One region of the Streptomyces sp. NPDC058326 genome, then DNA from elsewhere that is predicted to be linked to it. Evidence: riboswitches for the same ligand, from Rfam matches in the RefSeq annotation. Region 1 holds a riboswitch; each other region holds the start of a gene.
What was found. Region 1 has a riboswitch for thiamine pyrophosphate ahead of thiO (glycine oxidase ThiO). Riboswitches for the same ligand answer to the same signal wherever they lie in the genome.
Positions count from the first base shown of each region.

Region 2: it holds a riboswitch for thiamine pyrophosphate, as region 1 does, so the genes downstream of both, thiC (phosphomethylpyrimidine synthase ThiC) here and thiO (glycine oxidase ThiO) in region 1, are expected to answer to the same signal.
Region 3: it holds a riboswitch for thiamine pyrophosphate, as region 1 does, so the genes downstream of both, ACFVYX_RS27260 (thiamine ABC transporter substrate binding subunit) here and thiO (glycine oxidase ThiO) in region 1, are expected to answer to the same signal.

Region 1 covers NZ_JBHVZO010000011.1:177,437-184,861, forward strand. The annotation lists gene thiE (thiamine phosphate synthase) at 1-449, opposite strand, end outside; gene ACFVYX_RS21495 (Rv2175c family DNA-binding protein) at 552-917, opposite strand; gene ACFVYX_RS21500 (NAD(P)/FAD-dependent oxidoreductase) at 961-2,184, opposite strand; TPP riboswitch at 2,313-2,426, shown strand; gene thiO (glycine oxidase ThiO) at 2,424-3,623, shown strand; gene thiS (sulfur carrier protein ThiS) at 3,620-3,820, shown strand; gene ACFVYX_RS21515 (thiazole synthase) at 3,826-4,620, shown strand; gene pknB (Stk1 family PASTA domain-containing Ser/Thr kinase) at 4,810-6,720, shown strand; gene ACFVYX_RS21525 (deoxyribonuclease IV) at 6,727-7,425, shown strand, end outside.
Region 2 covers NZ_JBHVZO010000003.1:108,570-115,994, forward strand. The annotation lists gene ACFVYX_RS06060 (metallophosphoesterase) at 1-1,190, shown strand, start outside; gene ACFVYX_RS06065 (hypothetical protein) at 1,351-2,004, shown strand; gene thiC (phosphomethylpyrimidine synthase ThiC) at 2,063-3,850, opposite strand; TPP riboswitch at 3,844-3,978, opposite strand; gene ACFVYX_RS06075 (YibE/F family protein) at 4,050-5,420, shown strand; gene ACFVYX_RS06080 (SsgA family sporulation/cell division regulator) at 5,512-5,955, opposite strand; gene ACFVYX_RS06085 (IclR family transcriptional regulator) at 6,094-6,858, opposite strand; gene ACFVYX_RS06090 (DUF5326 family protein) at 7,102-7,314, opposite strand.
Region 3 covers NZ_JBHVZO010000017.1:95,728-103,152, forward strand. The annotation lists gene ACFVYX_RS27240 (hypothetical protein) at 1-614, shown strand, start outside; gene ACFVYX_RS27245 (dihydrofolate reductase family protein) at 655-1,302, opposite strand; gene ACFVYX_RS27250 (ABC transporter ATP-binding protein) at 1,394-2,422, opposite strand; gene ACFVYX_RS27255 (ABC transporter permease) at 2,422-4,035, opposite strand; gene ACFVYX_RS27260 (thiamine ABC transporter substrate binding subunit) at 4,074-5,168, opposite strand; TPP riboswitch at 5,267-5,377, opposite strand; gene rlmN (23S rRNA (adenine(2503)-C(2))-methyltransferase RlmN) at 5,407-6,519, opposite strand; gene ACFVYX_RS27270 (phosphatidate cytidylyltransferase) at 6,690-7,425, opposite strand, start outside.

The DNA.
Region 1 (7,425 bases):
CCCGGCGCGTACCGCCCGGGCTTGGTGGGGGTGGGCCAGCAGGGCCCGGTGCAGAAGTAGTCCACGCCCGGCTCGACGGCGGCCGCGGCCACCTCGGTCTCGGCGTGGCAGGAGCGGCCGATCAGGACGTCCTCGCCGAGGATCGCGCGGGCGGCTGGCACGGGCAGGTCGCCCTGCCCCAGATGGAGGACGTCGGAGCCGATGGCGTGGGCGACGTCGGCCCGGTCGTTCACCGCGAGGAGCCTGCCGTGGCGGCGGGCGGCGTCGGCGAGGACGGCGAGGTGCTCCAGCTCCTCACCGGCCTCCATGCCCTTGTCGCGGAGCTGGACGACGTCCACGCCGGAGGAGAGCACGGCGTCGAGGAAGTCGGGCAGGTCGCCCTGGCGCTTCCGGGCGTCGGTGCACAGGTACAGCCGGGCGTCGGCGAGCCGCTCACGAGGCGTGGGCATGGGTGGGTTCCCCCCGTCGGTGTCGCCGGCGCCGCGGCGGCCGCCCCCGTGAGGGGACGGCCGCCGCGACACCCGCTGGTGGTGTCTTCGGTTCGTGCGGGCTCAGAGGGCGAGCGCCTGGGCGCGGCGCTTCACCTCCGTGCCGCGATTCTCGTTGAGCGCCTGCGCGGGCGTGCCCGGCAGGCTCTCGTCCGGAGTGAAGAGCCACTCCAGCATCTCCTCGTCGGTGAAGCCGTCGTCCCGCAGCACGGTCAGGAGCCCGACGAGGCCCTTGACGATCTTGTCGCCCTGGATGAAGGCGGCGGGAATCTGCAGGGCGTTGTTCTCTCCACGGCGCACGGCGATGAGCTGACCTTCCTTGATCAGCTGCCGCACGCGCGTCACCTCGACATCGAGCATCTCCGCGATGTCGGGCACGTAGAGCCAGGCGGGGACGAGCGCATCGATCTTTACGTCAATCTCGGTCACAGGACAAGCCTGCCATCCCGGACCGACACCCGGTAGTCGGGCCCTACCGGACCGCCGCCTTCAGGGGTACGGAGGGGTCGGACGCGCGCGCGGGGTCGACGGGGGTGGCCGTCTCGATCAGCTTGCGCCCCTGGGCGAGGTCGCGGGGGCGGCCGACGGCGAGGAGCGCCACCGGCACCCCGGCGCGCAGCCAGAGCACGGACCAGGCCTCCTCCGCCGGGTCGCCGCGCCACAGCAGCTCGTCGGCGTCCGCGTGGTGACCGGCGTACTGGACGAAGCGGCCGAACTGCTCGGACCAGAAGTACGGGACGGGGTCGTACGGCGTGTCGGCGGACCCGGTGATCGCCGCGGCGACCGTACGGGGGCCCTGGAGCGCGTTGTCCCAGTGGTGGACGAGGAGGCGCTCGCCGTAGCGGGCGGAGGGGAAGGAGGCGCAGTCGCCGACGGCGTACACGTCGGGCAGGGAGGTGCGCAGCCGCTCGTCGGCGGTGACGGCGCCGCTCGGGTCGAGGGCGATGCCGGAGCCGGTGAGCCAGCCGGTGGCCGGGCGGGCGCCGATGCCGACGACGACCGCGTCGGCGGGGAGCTCGCGGCCGTCGGCGAGGAGGACCCGGCCGGGCGCGCCCGGCTGGACGGAGTGCACGCGCGCGTGGGTGAGGAGTTCGGCGCCGTTGGCCCCGTACCACTCGGCCATGGGGGTCGTGACCTCGGCGGGCAGGGCGGCCGCGAGGGGGCGGTCGGCGGCCTCGACGACGGTGACGGCGCAGCCGGCCTCGCACGCGGCGGTGGCGAACTCGGCGCCGATCCATCCGGCGCCGACGACCACGACGGTGTGGCGGTTCGCCAGGACGGGGCCGAGGCGCACGGCGTCGTCGAGGGTCCGGAGCAGGTGGACGCCGGGGACGCCCTCGGCGCCGGGCAGGGTGACCGGCTGGGCGCCGGTGGCGAGGACCAGGATGTCGTAGCCGAGGGGCCCCGCCTCGGTGTCGATCTCGTGGTCGGCGGCGCGCAGCCCCATGACGTCGAGGCCGAGGCGGAGCTCGACGCCGAGGGCCTCGAAGTCGACGTCGAAGGCGGAGTCCTCGGCCTTGCCGAGGAGGATGGCCTTGGAGAGCGGGGGCCGGTCGTAGGGCTGGTGGGGCTCGGCCCCGATGAGGGTCACGGGGCCGGTGAAGCCCTGTTCGCGCAGGGCGACGGCGGTCTGGACGCCCGCCATGCCGGCGCCGACGATCACGACATGCTGCTGGGCCTGCTTCTGCTCGCTCACCCACCCACCTTACGATCCTGACGAACCGTCAGGAAGGGAGGGTGGGGGCGGCGCGAGGGGGAGGGCGGGGGCGGCGCGAGAGGGAGGGGCCTGGGCGCCGAATGGCCCTGCCGTTAGTCTGGCGGGCGTAAAGCACTCGCGGGAGCCCGGACGCACCGGGCTGAGAGGGAGGCTGGGACGGCCTCCGACCGTACGAACCTGATCCGGGTCATGCCGGCGAAGGGAGGGGCTGGACGCCCATGCGTTCTTCCGATGTCTCCGATGCCCGTGAGGGCGGCGATGTCCCCGATGTCCTCGTGATCGGGGGCGGCATCATCGGCCTGGTCACGGCCTGGCGGGCCGCCCTGCGCGGACTGCGCACCGCCGTCGTCGACCCGGACCCCGGCGGCGGCGCCGCGCGGGTCGCGGCCGGGATGCTCGCCGCCGTCACCGAACTCCACTACGGCGAGGAGACCCTGCTCGGGCTCAACCTCGCCTCCGCCGCGCGCTATCCCGCGTTCGTCGCGGAACTCGAGGAATCCACCGGCCACGACGTCGGCTACCGCGCCTGCGGCACCTTCGCCGTCGCCCTCGACGCCGACGACCGGGCCCACCTGCGCGAACTCCACGCCCTCCAGACCCGCTGCGGGCTCGCCTCCGAGTGGCTCAGCGGCCGCGAGTGCCGCCGCCTCGAACCGATGCTCGCCCCGGGCGTGCGGGGCGGGCTGCGGGTGGACGGCGACCACCAGGTCGACCCGCGCAGGCTGGCCGCCGCGCTGCTCGTCGCCTGCGAACGGGCCGGGGTGGTCTTCCACCGCGCCCTCGCGCGGCGCCTGACGGTGGTACGGGACCGGGCGCGCGGTGCCGTGCTCGCCGACGGCACGGAGCTGACGGCCGGCCAGGTCGTCCTCGCCGCCGGAAGCCTCAGCGGACGGCTCGCGGGCGTGCCGGACGAGGTACTGCCTCCCGTACGCCCCGTGAAGGGCCAGGTCCTTCGACTACGGGTACCGGCCGCGTACGCCCCCTTCCTCTCCCGGACCGTCCGGGCCGTCGTCCGGGGCAGCCACGTCTACCTGGTGCCCCGCGCGAACGGCGAACTCGTCGTCGGCGCCACCAGCGAGGAGCTGGGCTGGGACACCACCGTGACGGCGGGCGGGGTGTACGAGCTGCTGCGCGACGCCCACGAACTCGTCCCCGGGATCACCGAGCTGCCGCTCACCGAGACCCTCGCCGGGCTCCGCCCCGCCTCCCCCGACAACGCGCCGCTGCTCGGCCCCAGCGCCCTGCCCGGCCTCCACCTCGCCACCGGCCACTACCGCAACGGGGTGCTGCTCACCCCCGTCACCGGCGACGTCATGGCCGAGGTGCTCACCACGGGCAGCCTCCCCGACGTGGCCCGTCCCTTCACCCCCCGCCGTTTCTCCCCCGCCCCTCCCGTACGCCAGGAGCAGCCCGTATGAACGTGTCCGTGAACGGAGAAGCGCGCGAGCTCTCCGGCCCCCTCACCCTCGACGCCCTCGTCGCGACCCTGACCACGGCCCGCTCCGGGGTGGCCGCCGCCCTCAACGAGACGGTCGTGCCGCGCGGCGAATGGGCGGCGACGCCGCTCGGCGAAGGCGACCGGGTGGAGATCCTCACCGCGGTCCAGGGAGGCTGAGCGCCATGTCCGACGACGTGTTCACCCTCGGCGGTACGGAGTTCTCCTCGCGCCTCGTCATGGGCACCGGCGGGGCGCCCAGCCTCGACGTCCTGGAACGCTCGCTGATCGCCAGCGGTACGGAACTGACGACGGTCGCCATGCGGCGCCTCGACCCCACCGTCCAGGGCTCGGTCCTCTCCGTCCTGGACCGGCTCGGCATCCGGGTCCTGCCGAACACCGCGGGCTGCTTCACAGCCGGCGAGGCGGTCCTCACCGCGCGGCTCGCCCGGGAGGCCCTCGGCACGCACTGGATCAAACTGGAGGTGGTGGCGGACGAGCGCACCCTCCTGCCGGACGGCGAGGAACTCCTCGCCGCGGCCGAGACCCTCGTGGACGACGGCTTCACCGTCCTCCCCTACACGAACGACGACCCGGTCCTCGCGCGGAAGCTGGAGGACGTGGGCTGCGCGGCGATCATGCCCCTCGGCTCGCCGATCGGCTCCGGGCTCGGCATCCGCAACCCGCACAACTTCCAGCTGATCACGGAACGCGCGGGGGTGCCGGTCATCCTCGACGCGGGCGCGGGCACGGCGTCCGACGCGGCGCTCGCGATGGAGCTGGGGTGTGCGGCGGTGATGCTGGCGTCGGCGGTGACGCGGGCGCAGGAGCCGGTGCTGATGGCGGCGGCGATGCGGCACGCGGTCGAGGCGGGGCGGCTGGCCCACCGGGCGGGCCGGATCCCCCGCCGCCACTTCGCGGAGGCGTCGTCCCCGACGAAGGGCCGCCCCACCCTGGACCCGGAACGCCCGGCCTTCTAGAACCACCCCGCCGGGGCGCCGCCCCACCTCGATGGGGCATCTGTCCCTCCCCCGGGCTCCGTCCGGGGGAGGAACCCGGCGGGGCGCAGGGCGCCCCGCAGCGCGGCCCGTGCGGTGCTCGTCACAGGTGCGCTGCAGTAAGGGGCGGACGGCGCGGGAGCCCCGTCCGTGGCTCGTAGACTCGACGCCGTGGACACGACCCTTCAGGACCCCCTCGTCGGGCGGCTGCTCGACGGCCGCTACCGCGTCGACGCGCGCATCGCCGTCGGCGGGATGGCCACGGTCTACCGGGCCGTCGACACCCGCCTCGACCGCGTCCTCGCGCTCAAGGTGATGCACCCCGCCCTCGCGACCGACGCAGCCTTCGTGGAGCGCTTCATCCGCGAGGCGAAGTCCGTCGCCCGGCTCGCCCACCCGAACGTCGTCGGTGTCTTCGACCAGGGCGCCGAGGGGGCGTACGTCTATCTGGCGATGGAGTACGTCGCCGGCTGCACCCTCCGTGACGTGCTGCGCGAGCGCGGCGCCCTCGCGCCCCGGGCCGCGCTCGACATCCTGGAGCCGGTGCTCGCCGCGCTCGGCGCCGCGCACCGCGCCGGGTTCGTGCACCGGGACATGAAGCCGGAGAACGTCCTGATAGGGGACGACGGCCGGGTCAAGGTCGCCGACTTCGGTCTCGTACGGGCCGTGGGCTCCGCGACCGCCACCACCGGCTCGGTCCTCGGCACCGTCTCGTACCTCGCGCCGGAGCAGATCGAGCACGGCACCGCCGACACCCGCGCCGACGTGTACGCCTGCGGTGTCGTCCTGTACGAGATGCTGACCGGCGGCAAGCCCCATGCCGGCGACACCCCCGCCCAGGTCCTCTACCAACACCTCAGCACGGACGTGCCCGCCCCCTCCGCCGCCGTTCCGGGTCTCGCCCTGGAGCTGGACGAGCTGGTCGGGGCGGCCACGGCCCGTAACCCCGAGGTCCGCCCGCACGACGCCGTCGCCCTGCTCGCGCTCCTCCGGGAGGCCCGCGCCGGGCTCGGCGAGGAGCAGCTGGACGCCGTGCCCCCGCAGGCGCGGTCCGAGGTCCGGGACACCACGGAGGACCGGACCAGCGTGATCGCCCGGCCGGTACCGGCGGCGGCCGAGGCTGACCCCCAGCGGGTCCTGCACACGAACCGGCTGCCCGCGCCGGAGCCTCCCGCGCCCACGGCCCGCCGACGGCCCCCGCGCGGCCCCCTGCTGATCGTCCTCGGCGTCCTGCTCGCCCTCGGTCTCGGCACCGGCGTCTGGTACATCAATTCCGGCCAGTTCACCCGTGTCCCCGCCGTCCTCGGCCAGACCGAGACCGTGGCGACGAAGCGGATCACCGACGCCGGCCTTGAGGTCGGCACGACGAAGCGCGCGTTCAGCGACGTGTACGAGCGCGGCACCGTCATGGCCGTCGACCCGGCGCCGGGCGAGCGCCTCCGCGGCAACGGCACGGTCACCCTGACCCTCTCCAGGGGCCCGGAGATCGTGAAGGTGCCCAACCTCAGGAACAAGCCGCTCGCCGAGGCCAGGCGCCTGCTGGAGAAGGAGGGTCTGCTGCCCGGGGTGACCACCACGGCGTTCAGCGACTCCGTCGCCCAGGGTTCCGTGATCAGCTCCGACCCCGAGCCCGGTACGGAGCGTGCCCCCGACTCGGCGATCGCCCTGGTGGTCAGCAAGGGCGCGCCGATCGACGTACCGGACGTCACCGGTGAGACCGTCGCCGACGCCACGGCCCTGCTCAGGGAGGAGGGCCTGACCGTGCGGGTCGCCCAGGAGCGGATCCACTCCCCCGAGGACGCCGGCGCGGTCGCCGCGCAGTCCCTCGCCGGGGGCAGCCGGGCCGCGGAGGGCGACACCGTCACCCTCACCGTCTCCAAGGGCCCGAAGCCCGTCGAGGTCCCCGACGTCACCGGCGAGACGACCGACGACGCCCGTACGGCCCTGGAGGACGCGGGCTTCGAGGTGGAGGTCAAGAAGACCTTCCCGTACCTGGGCGACACGGTCACCGGCCAGTCCGTGGAGGGCGGCGAGACCGCGCCCGAGGGCTCCGTCGTCACGATCACGATCAAGGGACTGTAGAGACTGATGCGCAACCCCGTCGGAGGGCATGTCCCGGTGGCCGGTGGCCTCGCCACGGTCGGCCTGGGCTACGCCCGTGAGCTCGGCGCCGAGGCCGTGCAGGTCTTCGTCGCCAACCCGCGCGGCTGGGCCACCCCGCCCGGCAACCCCGTCCAGGACGAGCGGTTCCGCGCGGAGTGCGCGGCCGAGTCGATCTCGGCGTGGGTCCACGCCCCTTACCTGATCAACTTCGGCTCCCACACCGAGGCCACCGCGGAGAAGTCGGTGGAGTCGATGCGGCACTCGCTGCGGCGGGGCCGGGAGATCGGCGCGAAGGGGGTCGTGGTGCACACCGGCTCGGCGACCGGTGGCCGTCCGCGTGCGGTGGCCCTCGCCCAGGTGCGGGAGAGGCTGCTGCCGCTGCTCGACGAGCTGACGCACGAGGACGATCCGTATCTGCTTCTGGAGTCGACGGCGGGGCAGGGCTTCTCGCTCTGCTCGCGCGCGGAGGACTTCGGGCCGTACTTCGACGCGCTCGACCGCCATCCGAAGCTCGGCATCTGCCTGGACACCTGCCACATCTTCGCCGCCGGCCACGATCTGACCGGCCCGCACGGTGCGTCGCAGACCCTCGACCAGCTGGTGGAGACGGTGGGCGAGGGACGGCTCAAGCTGATCCACGCCAACGACTCCCAGGACGTCGTGGGCGCGCGCAAGGACCGGCAC
Region 2 (7,425 bases), on a different contig from region 1:
CCGCACCGTCCGCACCCCCGCGGACCGCCCCGGCGCCTGCCGCCGCACCGGCACCGCCGCAGGCAGCGCCCGCGCCCACCGGGCCCTCGGCCGTGTCCACCACGCCGACGCCCACCGCGCCCATGCCCGCCGATCCGACCCTCCACCTGGGACGCCGTGCCGCCCCCGCGTACCCCGCCGCGGCCGGTTCCTCCATCGTCTCCGTCGCCACCGGCCACCCCGGCAACGCCTACCCCGAGGGCGCGATGCCCGACGGGTACACCCCGACCGAGCGCGACCTCCCGGTCATCAAGCGCGGTGACACCGTCCAGGTCCCGGTCGCCACCGAGCCCGCCACCGCCGCCGAGCCCGCCCCCGCGAGCGGCGAGGGCCCCGGCCCGCTCTACGTCGTCGGCGACGTCCACGGCTACCTCGACGAGCTCGTCGCCGCTCTGCGCGCCCAGGGCCTCATCGACGAGAACGGCGGCTGGGCCGCCGGCAACGCCCGCCTCTGGTTCCTCGGCGACTTCACCGACCGCGGCCCCGACGGCATCGGCGTCATCGACCTCGTCATGCGGCTCTCCGCCGAGGCGGCCGCCGCCGGCGGCTACTGCAAGGCCCTGATGGGCAACCACGAGCTGCTGCTCATCGGCGCCAAGCGCTTCGGCGACACGCCGGTGAACTCCGGCGCGGGCACCGCCACCTTCCAGGCCGCCTGGCTGCTCAACGGCGGTCAGAAGCACGACATGGACCGGCTCCAGGACGTCCACCTCCAGTGGATGTCCCGGCTCGACGCCGTGGTGCGCGAGGACGACCACCTCCTCCTGCACTCCGACACCACCGCGTACCTCGAATACGGCGAGACCATCGAGGACGTCAACGACACGGTCCACGAGATCCTCAACCGGAACGACGCCGACGAGGTCTGGGACGTCTTCCGCAAGTTCACCAAGCGCTTCGCCTTCCGCGACGAAGGCGGTCCGCAGGCCGTCCAGGAGCTGCTCTCCACCTACGGAGGCCACCGGATCGTCCACGGCCACAGCCCGATCCCCTACCTCCTCGGCCAGGTCGGCACGGAGGAAGGCGAGGACAGCGCGGGCCCGGTCGTCGACGGACCGCATGTGTACGCGGACGGTCTGGCGATCGCCATGGACGGCGGAGTGACCATGGCCGGAAAGCTGCTGGTCGTCCAACTCCCCCTGGACCGCTGAGGCATCACCCTGCGCATCCGGGGAAGGCGAATTCCGGAAACACCCTGTCAGCGCGTGGCACCGCCGCAATACCATCGGGTCCATCCGTAGCAGGCTCTCCTCCGTTTCTGCCCGACCCACCGTTCCTCACGGCTGAACCGGGCCCACGGAGCATCGGGGGATGCACATGAACGTGGCTCCGCACCTGCTGACCGAGGATCGCGCCGAGTACGAGCGGGTCCTCGACGACGCACTGAGCACCGCCCACGCACGTCCGGAACTCTCCGGGGCCGGGACCCGGCTCACGCACGCGCAGCTGCGTGCCATGACGCTGAACGCGACGGCGCTGGTGACGAGCGCGGCGGCGAGCGAGTACGAGCACTTCGTGAAGGTCCGTGAGGAGAACCGCGCGGCCCTCGGGAGCCGGGCGCCGGCCCCCTCCGACCGCCCCGGGCCCGGCGCGGGTGTCGTCGCGATCTTCACCGTCATGGTGCCGGTCCTCGCGGGGGCCGCAGCCGTCATATTCCTGCTGGTCGGCGCGGTGCTCCGGGCCCTCGCCCCGAGTCTGGTATTCGGCGCGACGCTGCTGACGGCCGGCCTGGTCTTCGGCGTCCTGGCCGCTGCCGGGCTGCTCTGCGCGGCCGTCGGGCTCCTCATGACGGCCCTGCGCAACCGCCCGGCCGAGGTGAGCACGGGAACCGCACCGGACGACGAGCTGTCCCTCGCCCGCGAGGCCTGGCGCCGCGCCCTCCTCGAGCGCGGCATCCTCCCGTTCCTCCGCGACGTCCTCGCGGCCACCGCCCCACCCGCCCCGCCGCCACCGCCCCTTCCCTGACACACCGCCGGCCCGCGACTCCCCCGGGGCCGCGGGCCGGCTCACGCGCCGGGGAAGGTCAGTCCGCCAGCGGCAGGTAGACGCGATTGCCGCTCGCGGCGAACTCCGCGGACTTCTCCGCCATGCCGGCCTCGATCTCCTGCTGCGTACCGCCGTGCTCACGACGGATGTCCTGCGAGATCTTCATCGAGCAGAACTTCGGACCGCACATCGAGCAGAAGTGCGCGGTCTTCGCGGGCTCCGCCGGCAGCGTCTCGTCGTGGAACTCGCGCGCGGTGTCCGGGTCGAGCGCCAGGTTGAACTGGTCCTCCCAGCGGAACTCGAACCGCGCGTCCGACAGCGCGTCGTCCCACTCCTGCGCGCCCGGGTGCCCCTTGGCGAGGTCCGCCGCATGGGCCGCGATCTTGTACGTGATGACTCCGGTCTTCACGTCGTCACGGTTCGGCAGGCCGAGGTGCTCCTTGGGCGTGACGTAACAGAGCATCGCCGTGCCCCACCAGGCGATCATCGCCGCGCCGATGCCGGAGGTGATGTGGTCGTACGCGGGCGCGACATCCGTGGTCAGCGGGCCGAGCGTGTAGAACGGCGCCTCCTCGCAGATCTCCTGCTGGAGGTCGATGTTCTCCTTGATCTTGTGCATCGGGACGTGCCCGGGGCCCTCGATCATCGCCTGCACGTTGTGGCGCTTGGCGATCGTGTTGAGCTCGCCGAGCGTGCGCAGTTCCGCGAACTGGGCCTCGTCGTTGGCGTCCGCGATCGAGCCGGGGCGCAGCCCGTCGCCGAGCGAGTACGTGACGTCGTACGCCGCCAGGATGTCGCAGAGCTCCTCGAAGTTCGTGTAGAGGAAGTTCTCCTTGTGGTGCGCGAGACACCAGGCGGCCATGATCGAGCCGCCGCGCGAGACGATGCCGGTCTTGCGGCGCGCGGTGAGCGGGACGTACGGCAGGAGTACGCCGGCGTGCACCGTCATGTAGTCCACGCCCTGCTCGGCCTGTTCGATGACCGTGTCCTTGTAGATCTCCCAGGTCAGGTCCTCGGCCCTGCCGTCGACCTTCTCCAGGGCCTGGTAGAGCGGCACGGTGCCGATCGGCACGGGGGAGTTGCGCAGCACCCATTCGCGGGTGGTGTGGATGTTCCGGCCGGTGGACAGGTCCATGACCGTGTCGGCGCCCCACTTGGTCGCCCAGGTCATCTTCTCCACCTCCTCCTCGATGGAGGAGGTGACGGCGGAGTTGCCGATGTTGGCGTTGACCTTCACCAGGAACCGCTTGCCGATGATCATCGGCTCGATCTCCGGGTGGTTGACGTTCGCCGGGAGCACCGCGCGGCCCGCGGCGATCTCCTCCCGTACGACCTCGGGGGAGACGTTCTCGCGGATCGCGACGTACTCCATCTCCGGGGTGATCTCGCCCCGGCGTGCGTACGCGAGCTGCGTCACCGCCTGGCCGTCGCGGCCCCTGCGCGGCAGCCGCGGGCGGCCGGGGAAGACGGCGTCGAGGTTCTTCAGCCCGCCGCCGCGCGGCGAGGTGTGCTTGATGCCGTCGTCCTCGGGGCGGGCCGGGCGGCCCGCGTACTCCTCGGTGTCGCCCCGCGCGATGATCCAGTTCTCGCGCAGCGGCGGAAGCCCCCGCCGTACGTCGGTGTCGACGGTGGGGTCGGTGTACGGGCCGGACGTGTCGTACAGCGTGACGTCCCTGCCGTTGGTGAGGTGCACCTGACGGACCGGCACCCGGAGGTCGGGGCGCGAGCCCTGGACGTACCCCTTGTGCCAGCCCGGCGTGCGCTCGCCGTCGGTGGAGGTGCCGTCCTGGTCGGAGGCAGGCGTGCGTGCATCCTGAATGGTCATGAGACCGATCTCCCTACGCCGGCATTACCCGGTAACAGGTTCGGCGGTCGGCGCAGCCTCTTCCCGTACGTGCGTACGGTGATCAGCGCCCTCTCAGCCCGGTGCTCCGAGCTCCCGCGTGTGCAAAGGTGCCACCACGCTAGCGCCATCCCTGGCGTGCTGAACAGTGGGCCCCCGTCGTTCTTGCGATGATCGGTCGGTGACTTCCCCCCAGCAGACTCCCGAGCCGCACGGCCACGACCACGGTCCCTCCCACGGGGCCGGCCAGGGGCATGGCCACAGCCACAGCCACGGCCCCGCCGCCCCGGTGTCCCGGCATCTGCGCAAGGTCATCGCCGCGGTCCTGATCCCCTTCGCCACGGCCGTCCTGGTCGGCCTCGCGGTGCTGTGGCCCGGTGGCGCCCCGGCCCATGAGCGCACCGGCGTCGGCTTCGACCGGCAGACCGAGCAGGGCAGGGTCGTGGCCGTCGAGCACGTCGACTGCAAGGACGTGAACGCCGCGCAGGTCCCGCCGACCGGGGACACCTCCACCCCGGAGGGACGCGAGGCGGTCGAAGCCCAGCAGGGGCAGTGCGCGAAGGCGACCGTCGAGGTGACCAGCGGTCCGGAGAAGGGGCGTACGTTCACCGAGATCGTGCAGCCGGACGCGCCGCGCCAACTGCACGAGGGGCAGGGCGTGGTGGTGGCGTACGCCCCCGACGCCCCGCGCGACCTGCAGTACTCGGTGACCGATGTGAACCGCAAGGTGCCGCTGGCGGTGCTCGCCGGCATCTTCGCCCTCGTCGTCGTGCTCGTCGGCCGGATGCGGGGCGTGATGGCGCTCATCGCCCTCGTCGCGAGCTTCCTCGTGCTCACGTTCTTCATCCTGCCGGCGATCCTGGAGGGGGCGAATCCGCTGGTGGTGGCGGTGGTCGGATCGAGCGCGATCATGCTGATCGCGCTCTACATGTGCCATGGCCTCTCGGCCCGCACCTCGGTGGCGGTGCTCGGGACGCTGATCTCGCTGCTGCTGATCGGTCTGCTCGGCTCGCTCTTCATCGGCTGGGCCTCGCTGAGCGGCAACACCGACGACAACACCGGTCTGATCCACGGCCTGTACCCGAGCATCGACATGTCCGGCCTGCTCCTCGCCGGGATCATCATCGGTTCGCTCGGTGTGCTCGACGACGTGACGGTCACCCAGACCTCGGCGGTCTGGGAACTGCACCAGGCCGATCCGGGCATGGGCCCCCGCGCGCTGTACCGGGCCGCCATCCGGATCGGCCGTGACCACATCGCCTCGGTCGTGAACACCCTGGTGCTCGCCTACGCGGGCGCCGCTCTCCCGCTGCTGCTGCTCTTCTCGATCGCGCAGAGCAGCATGGGGACGGTGGCCAACAGCGAGCTGGTCGCCGAGGAGATCGTGCGGACCCTGGTCGGATCGATCGGTCTGGTCGCCTCCGTACCGGTCACCACGGCACTCGCGGCACTGGTGGTCTCGGCCGACCGGGCGGAGGGCGAAGGGCGGCCGGGCGCGGGCGGCCGAAAGCCCACGGCGGTACGGGGCGGACGGCGCCGCCGCGCCAAGTGAGGCGTACGGGGGCGGGCGGCTCGTCGAGGCGGGCGGGCGGGTGAGGCCGGACCGGTGTGCGGAGGGCAGGTCAGGCGTACGGGGGGGCCGGTCAGGCGGCCGGTCCCGCGCTCTCCTCGGCCAGGATCCGGCCCAGTGCGGCTTCCAGGTTGTCCTCGAAGTCGCCGAGCGTCCGTTCCTGACCGAGCGGGACCAGCTTGTCCGTGCGGTCGAGGAAGGCGACCAGCGGCGGCGCGCTCGCCCGGAACAGGGCGCGGTCGCCGCCGACCTGGAGCCGGATGGAGACGTCGGAGAGTCCCTCGGGTTCCGTCGGGGCGATGTGGACATCGCCGTCCCCGCTCGGCCGGTTGATCCCGTCGAGCAGCAGCTCCCTGCCGAAGGCCCAGGTCACAGGAGCGTCTCCGGGGAGGTGGAAGGTCATCCGCACCGCGTAGGGATCCCGGGCCTCATATCGCAGTTCGACCGGGATCTTGAAGGAGAGCTCCTCGGAGACGAGGAAGCTCATCAGGACTTCGGCCTGGACGGACTCTCGCATCGTGTACCCCGCAGTAGATGAAGTAGTTGCGTAAACACAGCTGCTGAAACCTGTGACCGAAACGGCCAGGAATGATCCCCCGTGGCCCTCTTGACGCAATCGTGCTGTAAGCACTAGCAGATCACAAGGAGTGATTTTTCAGATACTGATAGAGAAAGCGAGTGAGCTGAAGAGCCGTCCGATCTCGGTGCGTAGTCGCTCGATTGCGGGCAGCAACCGTTCTTCCTGGTGGAGGGGGAGGGAAATGGCCATTGCGGCCGCTGTGGAGCCCGCCGTGATGGGGATCGCGGCACAGACCGTGCCGAGCGCATATTCCTGACGCTCCACCAGGGGTTCCATTCGCCCCAAACCGTCCAAACGCTCCAAAAGCAGACGGCGATTACGCACCGTGTACGGAGTGATGGCATCCACCGGATGGCGGTCAAGGTGGTCTTGACGAGATTTCAGATCGAGTTGACTCAGCAGGCACTGCCCGATGGCGTGCGCGTGCGCGGTCTCGCGGAAGTCGGCCCATTCCTCCACCGCGGGGGCGGAAGGGGTGTCGGCGACGGCGACGAGTTCGATCTCCCCCTCGCGGTAGAGGGCGAAGTAGACCGGCACACCGATCTCGTCCCGCCAGCGGGCAAGGGAGTCTTCGATCTTGATGCGACGATTCTGCACAGCTCCGCCGCCGGCGAGCCGGAAGGCGGCGTCCCCCAGGACGAACACACCCTTCTCGCGGCGCAGATAGCCCTCGTGCGTCAGGGTGCGGAGCAGGTGGTACGTGGTGGGCAGCGGGAGGCCCGTCTCACGGGCGAGCTGTTTGGCCGGCGCGCCGCCCTCATGGGAGGACACGGCCTCCAGAAGTCTCAGCGCCCGCTGCACCGAGCCGATCAGGGTAGGCGCAGCCGTCTGCGTAGCCATGGCCAAAGGTCACCCCCAGGCGTGACGACGGATGCACTGCACCCGCCCGCGGGGGCCGCCCCCGCGCGCCCGCCGGACCTGGGAAACCGCTGGTCAGAGCGGAGGTCTACGCCTGTAGTCCCCAACGCGGCGGAGAGATTCCACTCTAGTGGCAGCCTCTGGGGCCATGCCCTGATTCGACCAGGGCGTTCCCCCGGGCGGGCTAATACCCTCCGTCGCCTTCATACCGCTGAGTAGCTTGTGCTACCACTCCTCGCGCGAGCGGTCGGAGGAGGTGAACTTCCGTACGACATAGATCAGTCCGGCGACGAGGGCCACGAAGAGCAGCACCTTGAAGAGCAGCCCGACCACGAAGGCCAGGACGCTGGTGATCAGCCCTCCGAAGACGAGCAGCGCGAGCACCGGTATGGCGACCCACTTCACCCACCAGGGCATCCCCGCGAGAATCTCCTGCACGGCCATCGTCCTACCTCGCTCTCGAAGTCCGTTCCACGCACTCCGCGCCGAACACCTTCAGGCTAGGGGCCGGAAGAGGCCCACGGGGACGCCGCGGCCCCCGCTCTCCCC
Region 3 (7,425 bases), on a different contig from region 1:
CGGCCCTGGCCAACCAGGGCCTCGCCGTGCTCGGCGCGGTCCTGTGGGGGTACGCGGCCCTCACCCACCGGCGCGGGGCCCTCGGCACCTGCCCGTACTGCGGTGGACACGCCCCCGCGCCGACCGGGCGCCCCGCCACCCGCGCCGGCCTCGTCGCGGTCGCCGCCCTCGTCCCGTACACGGTCCTCAAGACAGCCTGGGCGCTGGGCCTCACCGTCGGCTTCACGGGCACGGGCCGCCCCGGCGCCGACCCGGAGTACACCAGTGACCTGGGGCTCTGGCTGTACGACCACGGGGTCGACGTCACCGCGGTCCTCGCCGTCCTCGGCATGGTCCTGGCCCTCGCACTGACTCGCCCCTGGGGGCGGCGACTGCCCCGGCTGCCGATGCTCGCGCTCGGCTGGGCGGGGGCGGGCGCGCTCGCGCCGTTCGGAGCCCTCCTGGCGGCCTTCGGCGTGCTGGCCTGGACGGGCGCGATCTCCGCCGGCCTGGAGGACCACGCCCCCTGGGTGGTCGCCGTCGCCTACGGCGGCTTCTCCTGCTACGGCCTCGCCCTGGCCCGGGCGACCCGCGACTACCAGCGCGCGACCCGCCGGGACTGCGAACGGTGCTAGGGGGTGTCTGACAATTCGCGCCGGCAAGAGTCCGGCCCGCTCACTTCCGCCAGAAGACGTGGTGCGTCACCCCGCCCCGGGGGCTGGGCACCACATCGCGGTGGAACCGGTCGAGCAGTTCGTCGGGCGACTCCCAGAGGCGCACCCCGGACCCGAGCTTCACCGGCGCGACCGCGACGTGCAGGGTGTCGACGAGGTCCGCTTCGAGGAACTCCCGGATCGTGGTGGCCCCGCCGCCGAGGCGGACGTCCTTGCCGCGCGCCGCCTCCCGCGCCCGGGCGAGCACCGTGGCCGGATCGGCGTCGACGAAGTGGAACGTGGTGTCGGAGAGCGTGAACGAGGGCCGCGGATGGTGGGTCAGGACGAACACCGGGGTCCCGAACGGCGGCTCGTCGCCCCACCAGCCCTGCCACTCGTGGTCCTGCCAGGGCCCGCGCTGCGGCCCGAACTTGTTGCGGCCCATGATCTCGGCCCCGATGTTCCGGGCGAAGTCCCGCGTGAAGTAGTCGTCGAGGCCACGGCTTCCTCCGGGCTCGGTACGCCTGGGCCAGCTCGCCGTGGCACCCGCCCAGGCGAACAGCTCCCCCGGATCCGCGTGGCCGAACGGCCTCTCCAGGCTCTGGCCCTCACCGGCACCGAACCCGTCGGACGAGACCATGAAGTTCTGGACTCTGAGCAGCTGGCTCACGGCTTTCCTCCTGCGCGATCGACGAAGAGACGACTCGAAGGAGACTCCCCCGGCGGGAGGAACTCATCGCAGGCGCCGGGGGCTGTCACCGCTACGGCGTGTCGTCGCCGAGCACCACCACGTCCTCCGCCCGGAAGGCCACCCCCGTCCGGGCGCCCTCCTCGGGCACCTCCCGCAGCGGGAACTCCGCCTCCAGCGAGGGCCCGTCCGCCGGGCGGAGCCGTACGGCCACCCGGCTGCCCCGGAACGTCCGGGACTCCACGGTCCAGACCCGCCCGTCCTCCGCCGGTACGAGACGCACCCCGCCCGGCCTGACGAGGAGCCGGCGCTCGCCCTGCGGCGAGCCCTCCGGCACCGGGACCCTCCCCCACACGGTGTCCGCGACGGTCCCGCTCACCCGGGCCGCCACCACGTTGTCGAAGCCCAGGAAGCGGGCCACGAACTCCGAGGCCGGCCGGGACCAGACCTCGACGGGCGCACCCGACTGGGCGATCCGTCCGTCCCGCATGACCACCACCCGGTCCGCGAGGGCGAACGCCTCGCCCTGGTCGTGGGTGACCGCGAGGACCGTCGTCCCGAGCCGGCCGAACAGCTGCCGCAGCTCCACGACGAGCCGCTCCCGCAGCCCCCGGTCGAGCTGGCCGAGCGGTTCGTCCAGCATGAGCAGCCGTGGCCGGGGCGCGAGCGCCCGGGCCAGCGCCACCCGCTGCTGTTCGCCGCCGGAGAGCGCGGCGACGGACCGCCGCCCGGCCCCCGGCAGACCGACGAGGTCGAGCAGCTCAGCGACCCGTGCGCTCTGTTCGGCGCGGCCCGCCCCCCGCATCCGGAGGCCGAAGGCGACGTTTCCGGTGACGTCCCGCTGCGGGAACAGCTGGTGGTCCTGGAACATCAGGCCGACACCGCGCCGGTGCACCGGCACCCCGCCCTGGTCGGCGCCGCCGAGCAGCACCCGGCCGCCGTGGAGCGGCTGGAGCCCGGCGACGGCCCGCAGCAGCGTGGACTTGCCGCTGCCGCTCGGACCGAGCACGCACACGATCTCGTGGTCGGCGACCTCCAGGTCCACGGCGTCGAGCGCGGTCCGCTCCCCGAACCGTACGGTCGCGCCGTCCAGTCTCAGCATCAGAACTCTCCCGAGGTGCGTTCGGTCCGGAGCCGTTCGAGCAGCAGCAGGGACACCGCGCACACCACCATCAGGATCGTCGAGAGGGCCATGGCCTGGCCGTAGTTGAGTTCGCCGGGCCGGCCGAGGAGCCGGGCGACGGCCACCGGGAGCGTCGGGCTGTCGGGCCGGGCGATGAAGACCGTCGCGCCGAACTCGCCGAGCGAGACGGCGAAGGCGAACCCTGCGGCGATGAGCAGCGCCCGCCGCACCAGCGGCAGGTCCACCTCCCGCCAGGCCCGCCACGGCGAGGCGCCGAGCACGGCCGCCGCCTCCCGCAGCCGCTCGTCCACCGCGCGGAGCACCGGCAGCATGGTCCGTACGACGAAGGGCACGCCGACCAGGGCCTGCGCGAGCGGCACCAGGATCCAGCTGGCCCGCAGGTCGAACGGCGGCTCGTCGAGGGTGATGAGGAAACCGAAGCCGACGGTCACGGCGGACACCCCGAGCGGCAGCATGAGCAGCGCGTCGAAGCCCCGTACGAGCCGCCCGGCGCGCCTGGTCAGGGCGGCCGCCGCGAGTCCGCCGATGACGAGGGCGATCAGGGTGGCGACGACGGCGTACCGGAGCGAGTTCCCGATCGTGTCGAGGAGGGGCACGAGGAAGGTGCCCGAGGGGTCCGGGGTCCGCAGGGCCCGGTAGTAGTCGAGCCCGTATCCGCCGGAGGTGGCGAAGGACCTCTCGACGAGCACACCGAGCGGCAGCACGATCAGCAGCGCCACGGACAGCAGGACGGCCGCGAACAGCGCCCACTGACCGGCGCCCCGGGGCCGGCGCGCGTTCTGTTCGGGCGCGACCAGCTTCAGGGCGGTCTCCCGCCGGCGGACCGTCCGGGCGTGCACGGCGAGCACGACGCCGACGGCGACGAACTGCACCGTCGTGAGGACGGCGGCCGTCGTCAGATCGAAGCGGATGACGGTCTGCCGGTAGATCTCCGTCTCCAGGGTCGAGTACGTCGATCCGCCGAGGATCTGGACGACGGCGAAGGAGCTCGCGGTGAAGAGGAACACCATGAGGGCGGCCGCTGCGACGGACGGGGCGAGCGCCGGCAGGGTCACGGTCCGCCACGCGGTCCAGCGGGACGCGCCGAGGACCCGGGCGGCCTCCTCCTGGCGCGGGTCGAGCTGCGCCCACAGACCGCCGACGGTCCGCACGACGACGGCGTAGTTGAAGAACACATGGGCGATCAGGATCGCCCAGATGGTGGTGTCGAGCCGGACGCCCCACAGCTCGTCGAGGAGCCCGCCGCGCCCGACGAGCGCCAGGAAGGCCGTGCCGACCATGACGGTCGGCATCACGAAGGGCACGGTGACGACGGCGCGCAGCAGTCCCTTGCCGGGAAAGTCGAAGCGCGCGAAGACATACGCGCCGGGCAGCACGATCAGCAGGGTGAGACCGGTGGAGGCGAGTGCCTGCCAGAGCGTGAACCACAGGACGTCGAGAATCTCCGGCCGGCTCAGCGTCTCGCCGAACCGGCCGAACCGCCACGCCCCCTCGACCCGCAGCCCGCGCTCGACGATCGAGAGGACGGGCCAGGCGAAGAAGAGCGCGAAGAAGGCGACGGGCACGACCATCAGGCCGAGCCGCGCCGCGCTTCCCCTGCGGTCGGGGATTACTTCAGAACGAGCGACGACCACTGCTGGATCCACGCCTCGCGCTTCTCGGCGATCTTCTCGGGCGCCATCGTCCCCGGCTTGTCGACGACCGCCCCGTGCTTCGTGAAGAGCTCCGGCAGTGCGGCGTCCTTCACCACCGGGTTGACGAACATCTGGAGCGGCATGTCCTCCTGGAACTTCTTCGAGATCAGGAAGTCGATCAGCGCCTTGCCGCCCTCGGGGTTCTTCGCCCCGTTCAGCAGGCCCACGAACTCGGTCTGCCGGAAGCAGGTGCCGGTGGAGACGCCGGTGGGCGCCACCTTCGGCTGCGGCTCGCCGTAGAGCACCTCGGCCGGCGGGCTGGAGGCGTACGACACGACGAGCGGCCGGTCGCCCTTGGCCTGCCTGCCGCCGGCCGAGCCGGAGAACTCCTGGTTGTAGGCGAGCTCCCAGCTGTCGACGGTCTTCACACCGTTGGCCTTGAGCTTCGTCCAGTAGTCCTGCCAGCCGTCGTCGCCGTACTCCGCGGCCGTACCGAGGAGGAATCCGAGGCCGGGGGACGAGCGCTCGGGGTTCTCGACGACGAGCAGGTTCCTGTACGCGGGCTCCGTCAGGTCGTCGAAGGTCACCGGCGGCGCCAGCTTCTTGTCGGCGAAGTACTTCTTGTCGTAGTTGACGCAGATGTCGCCGGAGTCGACCGGCGTGACCCGGTGCTCCTTGTCGAGGCGGTACTCCGCCGGGACGCGGTCCACGCCCTTCGCCTCGTACGGGACGAAGATCCCGTTGTCGAGGGCGCGGGAGAGCAGCGTGTTGTCGACGCCGAAGAAGACATCGCCCTGCGGGGAGCCCTTGGTCAGGATCTCCTTGTTGACGGCCTCGCCGGCGTCGCCGCTCTTCAGCACCTTGACGGTGAAGCCGGTCTGCTTCGTGAACTCGGCCAGCACCTCCTTGGAGGCGTTGAACGAGTCGTGACTCACGAGGGTCACGGTCTTCGGCGCGGGCGCGCCGGACTTGCCGGCGCCCTCGCGTACGTCATCCGTGCCGCAGGCGGCGAGGGTGGTGACGCCCAGCGCCGCGACGAGCGCGGCGGCGGCGGCCTTCTTGATGCTCACCGGATTGGTGCTCACTGAGATTCCTCCTGGGTATGACCAGGAAGAGACGCGGCCCTGCCCGCGACCGGCGGAACCGGTCGCGGGCAGGGCGCAACAGCTTGAGTTAACGACCGAACTTCCTACCCAGAATGACCTGGGCAAGGTTCAGAGGGTCTGCGGTCCTACGGTGACCGCACTCTCAGCGCTGTGGCGCTCCCCTGTCGGAATATGGAGATGTGTTCGAGCTCAGAGTACAAGGTCAGCGTTCGGCGGCGGCCAGCTGTCCACAGGCGCCGTCGATCTCCTGGCCCCGGGTGTCCCGGACGGTCACCGGCACACCGTGGCGCGCGATGGCCTCGACGAAGGCCTTCTCGTCCTCGGGGCGGGAGGCCGTCCACTTCGAACCGGGCGTCGGGTTCAGCGGGATCAGGTTGACGTGCACCCGACGGCCCTTGAGGAGCCGGCCGAGGAGGTCACCGCGCCAGGCCTGGTCGTTGATGTCCCGGATGAGCGCGTACTCGATGGAGATCCGGCGCCCGGACTTCTCCGCGTACTCCCAGGCGGCGTCGAGGACCTCTCGCACCTTCCAGCGCGTGTTCACCGGCACCAGGGTGTCGCGCAGCTCGTCGTCCGGGGCGTGCAGCGAGACCGCGAGCCGGCACTTGAAGCCCTCGTCGGCGAAGCGGAGCATCGCCGGCACCAGGCCCACCGTGGAGACCGTGATCCCGCGCTGGGAGAGGCCGAGACCGTCCGGCTCGGGGTCGGTGAGGCGCCGGATCGCACCGACGACCCGCTTGTAGTTCGCGAGCGGCTCGCCCATGCCCATGAACACGATGTTGGAGAGGCGCGCCGGCCCGCCGGGCACCTCCCCGTCCCGCAGGGACCGCATGCCGTCCACGATCTGGTGCACGATCTCGGCGGTCGACAGGTTCCGGTCGAGCCCGGCCTGGCCCGTCGCGCAGAACGGGCAGTTCATCCCGCAGCCCGCCTGCGAGGAGATGCACATGGTCACCCGGTCCGGGTAGCGCATGAGCACCGACTCGACGAGCGTGCCGTCGTGGAGCCGCCACAGGGTCTTACGGGTGGTGTCGTCGTCGCACGAGATGTGCCGCACCACTGACATCAGGTCGGGCAGCAGCTCCCCGGCCAGCTTCTCGCGCGAGGCGGCCGGGATGTCCGTCCACTCGGCGGGATCGTGCGCGTACCGCGCGAAGTAGTGCGTGGACAGCTGCTTGGCGCGGAAGGGCTTCTCGCCGATCGCGGCGACGGCCTCCTTCCGCTCGGCGGGCGTGAGGTCGGCCAGGTGCCGCGGCGGCAGCTTGGCTCCGCGGGGGGCGACGAAAGTGAGTTCTCCGGGCACTGGACGGGCCACGATCGGGTGTCTCCTCAGACGGCACGAGGTCTGGCATCCCCGGGAAGACGGGGACCGCGGCATCACGATGCCGGAGCCAGGAGACCTCACTGGAACATCCCCGCAGCGGCGAGGACGACGGAAGGGCCCGCGGCACGCGCCACGAGCCCTTCCAGAGTACCCGGTGTCCGTCAAGCCGTTCCGACGAACAGAGCGAGCAGCAGCCACACCACCGGCGCCGTCGGCAGCAGCGAGTCGAGGCGGTCCATGATGCCGCCGTGGCCCGGCAGCAGCGTGCCCATGTCCTTGATGCCCAGGTCACGCTTGATCATCGACTCGCCGAGGTCACCAAGCGTCGCGCTCGCCGCCACCGCGAGGCCGATGATCAGCCCCTGCCACCAGACGCCCTCGTCGATCAGGAACTCCATGCACAGCGCGCCCGCCGCCATCGCGAACGTCACCGCGCCGACCAGTCCCTCGCGGGTCTTGCCGGGGCTGATCCTCGGGGCCAGCTTGTGCTTGCCGAAGCGCCAGCCGACCGCGTACGCCCCGGTGTCGCTGACCACGGTCAGGAGCAGGAAGGTCAGCACCCGCTGCGGGCCGTCGTCGGCGGCCAGCAGGAGCGCCACGAAGGTCGCGAGGAACGGCACGTAGAACGCGGCGAACACGCCCGCCGTGACGTCCTTCAGATAGCCCTCGGGAGGCTCCGTCATCCGCCAGACGAGCACCGCGAGCGCCGTCAGCGCCATCGCCACCCAGGCGCCCTCGGCGCCCCTGACGTAGCCGGCGACGACCATCGCCGCGCCGCCGACCGCGAGCGGGACCAGCGGCGCCTTGATCGCCTTGCGCTCCTGGAGGCGGGAGGTGAGCTCCCAGAGCCCGACCACCACGGCGACCGCTATCACCCCGATGAACGCCGGCTTCCAG